2 regions of the Martelella sp. FLE1502 genome follow, and region 1 is predicted to be linked to the other one. Evidence: predicted binding sites of a transcription regulator. Region 1 holds the regulator's gene; the other holds the start of a gene.
What was found. The regulator LexA, encoded in region 1, represses DNA repair genes until DNA is damaged. The targets are predictions, from matches to a motif close to TGTTCNNNNTGTGTTCNG.
Positions count from the first base shown of each region.

Region 2: the regulator LexA is predicted to act here: its motif matches at 1,877-1,894, upstream of V6767_RS04440 (YifB family Mg chelatase-like AAA ATPase).

Region 1 covers NZ_JBAKFQ010000014.1:85,189-88,575, reverse strand. Annotated here, with positions in the region: tRNA gene V6767_RS13555 (tRNA-Lys) at 233-308, shown strand; gene V6767_RS13550 (YrhK family protein) at 395-1,168, shown strand; gene lexA (transcriptional repressor LexA) at 1,316-2,023, shown strand; gene V6767_RS13540 (ComEC/Rec2 family competence protein) at 1,977-3,387, opposite strand, start outside.
Region 2 covers NZ_JBAKFQ010000003.1:254,102-257,488, forward strand. Annotated here, with positions in the region: gene V6767_RS04435 (DUF2793 domain-containing protein) at 1-72, opposite strand, end outside; gene V6767_RS04440 (YifB family Mg chelatase-like AAA ATPase) at 274-1,812, opposite strand; gene V6767_RS04445 (TM2 domain-containing protein) at 1,976-2,308, shown strand; gene gshB (glutathione synthase) at 2,303-3,250, opposite strand; gene V6767_RS04455 (sn-glycerol-3-phosphate import ATP-binding protein UgpC) at 3,328-3,387, opposite strand, start outside.

The DNA of each region.
Region 1 (3,387 bases):
CTCCAACACCTTGCAATTGCGGGCGCGGGCAATGCCCGAAACCCATGCTCGCGACAGCGTAAATGCCCGCGCAACACGTCCGCGGGTCTTAAACCAGATGACCGGTCAAATCCAATCACCTTTCCGCGCGCCGAAAACCGCCCTATTATCGCTTTCGCGGCGAGATTCCGGGTTGACCTTCATAAAGACCCTTTCTATGTTCCGCCCACTTTCAGCCGGGCATCCGGCTCGGGAGAGCGTAGCTCAGCCGGTAGAGCAACTGACTTTTAATCAGTAGGTCCAGGGTTCGAACCCCTGCGCTCTCACCATTTTGTTTTTCAGCCGGTTTTGATTTTCCTTCCCCGCTTCGTTAAAACGCGGCCAAGCGCCAGGCGTATCAATCTCGAGGGACCGCATGCCGCATATGTTCGTCAATCGACCGCGTCTTCATGACGTGATTGCCGATACGCCGGCTAAGCGAAAGAATTTCCGCTGGGAGACGATCAACGCGATCGCCTATCAGGCCGGCGGGCTGATCTTCATTTTCGGCAGCATCTGCTTCTTTCCGGCGCTTTCATCCTATGCCGATCTTGGCGCCTGGATATTCTTCTTCGGCTCGCTGATCTATCTGCTCGTGACTGGCCATGACCTGATCGAGGTCTTCGTCTACGCCAGGCAGCGCAAGGACCCGGAAACGCTGTGGGACAGGCTGGAAGCCTGGGCGGCCTGGACCTATGTCTTTGGAACCGCGCTGTTCGTGGTTGGCAGCGTTTTCTTTCTGTCGTCCGTCGACCTTCCCAAGGCCGGCGCGTGGTGTTTCATCATCGGCAGCGTCTTGTTCGTGGTCGGCGCGGTCATCAACGTCATCCAGATCGTCCAGGCCGACGATCTCGTCACCCTGCAGATGATGAACCTGACGGCCCTGACCTTCGTGGTCGGCTCGGCGCTCTTTGCCGTCGCCTCCATCCCCTATCTCTGGACGCTTGCCAGCGAGCGCGACGAAACCCTGCTGGACGGTTTCCTGGCGTGGCAATATCTGGTCGGCAGCGTCCTGTTCTTCATCGGCGGTCTGTTCAACTACCGCCGCGCCTATCGCGTGGTCGCCACCGCACTGGGAAAACCGACATCCTATGCGCTCCACCCGCTGAAGCCGCTGGCGCCCAGAAGGAAGAAACGCTGGGAAGAGTGAAACCGACCTCGCGGTTTGTCGATTCGTGTCCCGCCCCGCACCGGCGGCGCGAAACCCCTTGATTGCCGGGACTTCCCCGGGCTTGCGGAACACAGTGAGAACATGTATATTCGTTCTGGATTTGTTTCGAAGGGCCAGGGGCAGGAAATGCTGACACGCAAACAACAGGAATTGCTGTATTTCATTCATGAACGGATGAAAGAGACCGGCATTCCGCCGTCCTTCGATGAAATGAAGGAGGCGCTGGACCTCGCGTCGAAATCCGGCATACACCGGCTGATCACCGCGCTGGAGGAACGCGGCTTCATCCGCCGGCTTCCCAACCGCGCCCGGGCGCTCGAAATCCTGCGCATGCCGGACAGCGCGATCGGCCAGCAGCCGCGCCGGGGTTTCTCGCCAAGCGTGATCGAGGGCTCGCTCGGCAAGAAACAGGAAGAGCCGAAGGCGCCGGCCAGCGCCAATGACGGCGGCTCGGCGGGCATTCCAGTCATGGGCCGGATCGCCGCCGGTGTGCCGATCTCCGCAATCCAGGAAAACACCCATCAGATCACCGTGCCGGCTGAAATGCTGGGCGCGGGCGAACATTATGCGCTGGAGGTGCAGGGCGATTCGATGATCGAGGCCGGAATTTTCGACGGCGACACGGTGATCATCCGCAATATCGCCACCGCCTCGCCCGGCGATATCGTCGTGGCGCTCGTCAATGACGAGGAAGCGACCCTGAAGCGGTTCCGCCGCAAGGGCGCCTCGATCGCGCTGGAAGCGGCCAATCCGGCCTACGAGACCCGTATCTTTTCGGCAAACCAGGTCAAGGTGCAGGGCAAGCTGGTCGGCCTGATCCGCCGTTACCACTGAAGGTGAGCGTCTGCGGAACCGCGATCACCGGCAGATATTCGCCGGAGCGCCAGTCATAAAGCCGGTGCCTGTTCCACGGGCGGGTCAGTGCTCTGACCGATGTGCTGACTGAGATCGTCATCGGGCCGCAGGATGGTTTTACGAGCACTGGCGGGGGCGGTTGCGCTTTCGCATCCGCGATGCCTCCCGGCAACGGATTGGCGTTGCCTGCCTGCTGATCGGGTTCGCTGCCCCTGCCCGGCTCCGCGACCGAGCGCCGTATGTCGCCGTCGTCCATATTTCGACCAGCCGCCGGCGGGAGCGTGAATTGAAAGGCGCCGTGCTGGCGGCGCATTGCTGGCGTGACGAGGTATGCGCCGGAACGGCAGGTCTGGAATCCGGGGCGGTAACGGCTGACGACGATATCGGCATTGTCGCAGGCAAGGCCGGCAAAAGCCGGCCGGTCGACCGTCATGATTCTGAGGCCCATCAAGGTCGCATAGCACCATGCATCCTTCTTGCAGCGGAAGGTGCCGGGCGTCCGGGCGGATTCGGTGATCGTTTCGCTGAGCGCCCGCGCGGCGCTCGCCATATCCGTTGCTTCGAGCCGCGCGAAACGATCTTCCTCATTCAGCACCAGCGCGCTTTCCTCCACAGGCGGCAGCGTCTCCGCGAGTGTGAGTGCCGTTTCCCATTGCTCGAACACGAAGGATGGCGGCCGCTTCGTGGTGAGAGCCGCGACATTACCGGTGACGATCGCCACGAGATCGCCATCGCCAGCCACCAGGATTTGCGGCGGCGGAGGCTCGCGCGGCCATGAGATCAGCGCGAAGGAAACCGCTATCGGGATCACACCGAGGAGACGCAGACGCGTGCGCAACAACACGAGCGGCAGGAAGCCGGCGAGAAACAGCAGCAGAACCCCCTCCGGCGCGCGGCCTGTGGTAAACGCGCCGCCAAGGCTATCGACCCAAGTCGCCGCCTGCATCACCCAATCAAGCCCCCAGCCCATGACGATCAGAAACGGCGCGTGAAGATTGAGCGGCATGGCGATGAGCGATAAAAGCCCGGCCGGCATGACAACGAAGGTGACCACCGGCATGGCGAGCAGATTGCCAAGCAGCCCGTAGCCCGCGATACGGGAAAAATGATGGATGGCGAACGGCGTCGTCGACAAGCCGCCGATCAGCGCGGTGAGCACGATACCGGAGGCTGCGATCCAGAGCCAGCGGAGCGGCCCGCGGCTTTGGCGAAATCCTTGAGCGGGCCGGCGCTGCCATGCGCCATAGCCCGCGATCAGCGCCAGCGTGGCGGCAAAGGACATCTGCATGCCCGGCCCCACCACTTCGGCGGGCGTCACGACCAGAATCACCAGCGCTGCAAGC
Region 2 (3,387 bases), on a different contig from region 1:
ATGGGTAACGTGTTTTTGCGCCTGGGCGGGCAGGATAAAGGGAAGGCCCAGCTTCGATGTTGCGTCCGACATGAAAATCTCCTTCGCGGGCTGCGTTGCCACAAGCCTAGTCCCGTGCGGGAGGCCGGGGAAAATGGTTGGCGCAGAGGCGGGGTAGGGAGAATGCTTCTTGAGCCGGGAGCCGGGAGCCGGGAGCCGGGAGCCGAAAGGTAGCGTTTCGGTCTCGTCGCGCCACGAGCGATGCCGCTGCGGCCGCCGCCGGGCGGTGGCGTATCAGGCCGCCGCGCCGGTCCGCTCCGCCGTTGCGACTCGATAGGCGATGGCCTCGCCGATATGCATGCGGCCAACCTGGGCCTTGCCGTCGAGGTCGGCGATCGTGCGGGCGACCTTGAGGACGCGGTGATAGCCGCGGGCGGAAAACCGCATTTTCTCGGCCGCCTCGCGCAACAGCGCAAGCCCCGCGGCATCGGGTTCCGCGAGTTTCTCGATCAGGTTTGCCGCGCAGCGGGCGTTGACCGTGACCGCCTTCTCATCGAGCCTGGCAAAGCGTTCGCGCTGGGCATTGCGGGCGCGTTCCACCCTGCGCGCCACCGCGCTGCTGGCTTCGCCGGTCGATTTTGCACCGATCAGGTCGATCGCGCTGACGGCGGGCACATCGATGCGGATATCGATCCGGTCCATCAGCGGGCCGGAAATGCGGGCCTGATAATCGGCGGCGCAGCGCGGGCCGCGCGCGCAGGAATGGCCGGGCTCGCCCGCCATGCCGCAGCGGCAGGGGTTCATCGCGGCGACGAGCTGGAAGGCGGCGGGGTAGGAGACGCGGTGGTTGGCGCGGGCGATCACGCATTCGCCGGTCTCGAGCGGCTGGCGCAGCGCATCAAGCACCTGTGGTGTGAATTCCGGGAATTCGTCGAGGAACAGAACACCGTGATGGGCAAGCGAGGCTTCGCCCGGTCGCGCCTTGATGCCGCCGCCCACCAGCGAGGCCATGCTGGCCGAGTGATGCGGCGCGCGGAAGGGCCGGCGGTCCGACAAGCGGCCGCCGGCAAGCTTGCCCGCGATCGAGTGGACCATCGACATGTCGAGCAGTTCCTGCGGCAGAAGCGGCGGCAGGATGGAGGGAAGGCGCGCGGCAAGCATGGATTTCCCCGCTCCCGGAGGGCCGACCATCAGCAGGTTGTGCCCGCCGGCGGCCGCCACTTCGAGCGCGCGCTTGGCGCTTTCCTGTCCCTTGATATCCGCAAGGTCCGGCAGATCATGCGGCGCCGCGCGCACGGCTGGGTGCGGGCGGGATAGCACCTGCGTGCCCTTGAAATGATTGGCGATGCCGATCAGGCTCTTGGGCGCGAGAATGTCGATATCAGCACTGGCCCAGGCGGCTTCCGGGCCGCAATCGGCCGGGCAGATCAGGCCCTTGTCGAGCGCGTTGGCGGCGATGGCGGCCGGCAGTGCGCCGGCAACCGCCGCGATCGTGCCGTCAAGATTCAGTTCGCCGATCACCATGTAGCCGGAGAGCCCATCGGCTGGCACCGCCCCGAGCGCCGCCATCAGCCCGAGCGCGATCGCAAGGTCGAAATGCGAGCCCTCTTTCGGCAGGTCGGCCGGCGCGAGGTTGACCGTCACCCGCTTCGGCGGAAGTGCCAAGCCCGTGGCATGCAGCGCGGCCTGCACCCGTTCCCGGCTTTCCGCCACCGCCTTGTCCGGCAGGCCGACGATCTGCATGCCGATTTTGCCGGGCGCGACCATGACCTGTACATCGACCGGAACGCCCTCGATCCCCTGAAACGCAACCGTGTGAACGCGTGAAACCATGGCCATCCCGCCCGCTTTCCTGTGTCTTCAGGTTGCAAGGATTCCATAACTCGCCCTTACATTCAAGAACAAAAAGAGAACTTTTATTTCTCCTTCGTGTTCAACGGGATAGACAGATCGCCAGCGCCGCAGTAAACCTCGGGTCGAAAGCAGAGAGGGTGCCATGGGACTGACGACCGAAGAGCGGATATTGATCGAGCAGCACGTGACCAACAGCGCCAAATCGCCGGCGGCTGCCTATCTGCTGTGGTTTTTCCTGGGCTGGGCCGGCATCCACCGGTTTTATCTCGGCCGCATGGGGTCGGGCCTTGCCATGCTTCTGCTCAACGTCATCGGCGGCCTGACCGTCGTCTTCATCGTCGGCTTTTTTCTGCTTGGCATCTGGGCGCTATGGTGGATCGTCGATCTGTTCCTGATCTCGGGCATGATCGACGCCCAGAAGAACGAAATCCGCGCCCGCCTCACGCAGGAAGCGCTGGTCGCGCAGCGCTCATAGGCGCTTCTTCTCGATCGCATCCCACATCAGGCTGGCGATATCCGCGCCGCCGAATTTCTTGACCTCGCGGATGCCGGTGGGGGAGGTGACGTTGATTTCGGTCATATAGTCGCCGATCACGTCGATGCCGACCAGAATGAACCCGCGTTCCCTGAGTGCAGGGCCGATGCGGGCGCAGATTTCCTTCTCGCGTTCGGTCAACCCCGCCGCCTCGGCGCGGCCGCCGACATGCATGTTGGAGCGGCTGTCGGTTTCGGCCGGCACGCGGTTGATCGCCCCGGCGAATTCGCCATCGACGAGGATGATGCGCTTGTCGCCCTTGCGCACGGCCGGCAGATAGGCCTGGGCGATATAGGGTTCGCGGAACATCTGCGCGAACATTTCCAGCAGCGAGGTGAAATTGCGGTCGTCGCGGGTGGAATGGAACACGCCCGCGCCGCCATTGCCGTAAAGCGGCTTCAGGATGATGTCGCCCATTTCCTCGCGGAAGCGCTTGATTTCGTTTTCGTCCTTTGTGATCAGCGTCGGTGGCATCAGGTCGGCGAACTCGGTGACGAAGATCTTCTCCGGCGAATTGCGCACCCAGGCCGGATCATTGACCACCAGCGTCTTCGGATGGATGCGCTCCAGCAGGTGCGTGGAGGTGATATAGGCCATATCGAATGGCGGGTCCTGCCTGAGCAGCACCACATCCATGGTCGAGAGGTCGATCCGCTCCGCGGCACCCAGCGTGTAGTGATCGCCTTCCTTGTCGCGCAGCGTCATCGGCTCGACGGTCGCAAACACCTTGCCGTCGCGCAGGCTGAGGCGATCGGGCGTATAGTGGAACAGATTGTAGCCCCGGTTCTGTGCCTCGAGGCTCATGGCAAAGGTCGAATCGCCGCCGATCTTGACGGTGGAGATATGGTCCATCTGGACGGCGACGTTCTTGATTGCGGCCATGAAATGCGTGTCCCGGTTGGTTTGCGGCGACACGATATTTAGTCATCGCGCCGCCCCTTGGCAATCGCGGGCGTCGCTCAGGCGTGCGAAAGCCGTTTCCCGGTGGCGTGGTCGTAGAAATGCAGCTTTTCCGGCAG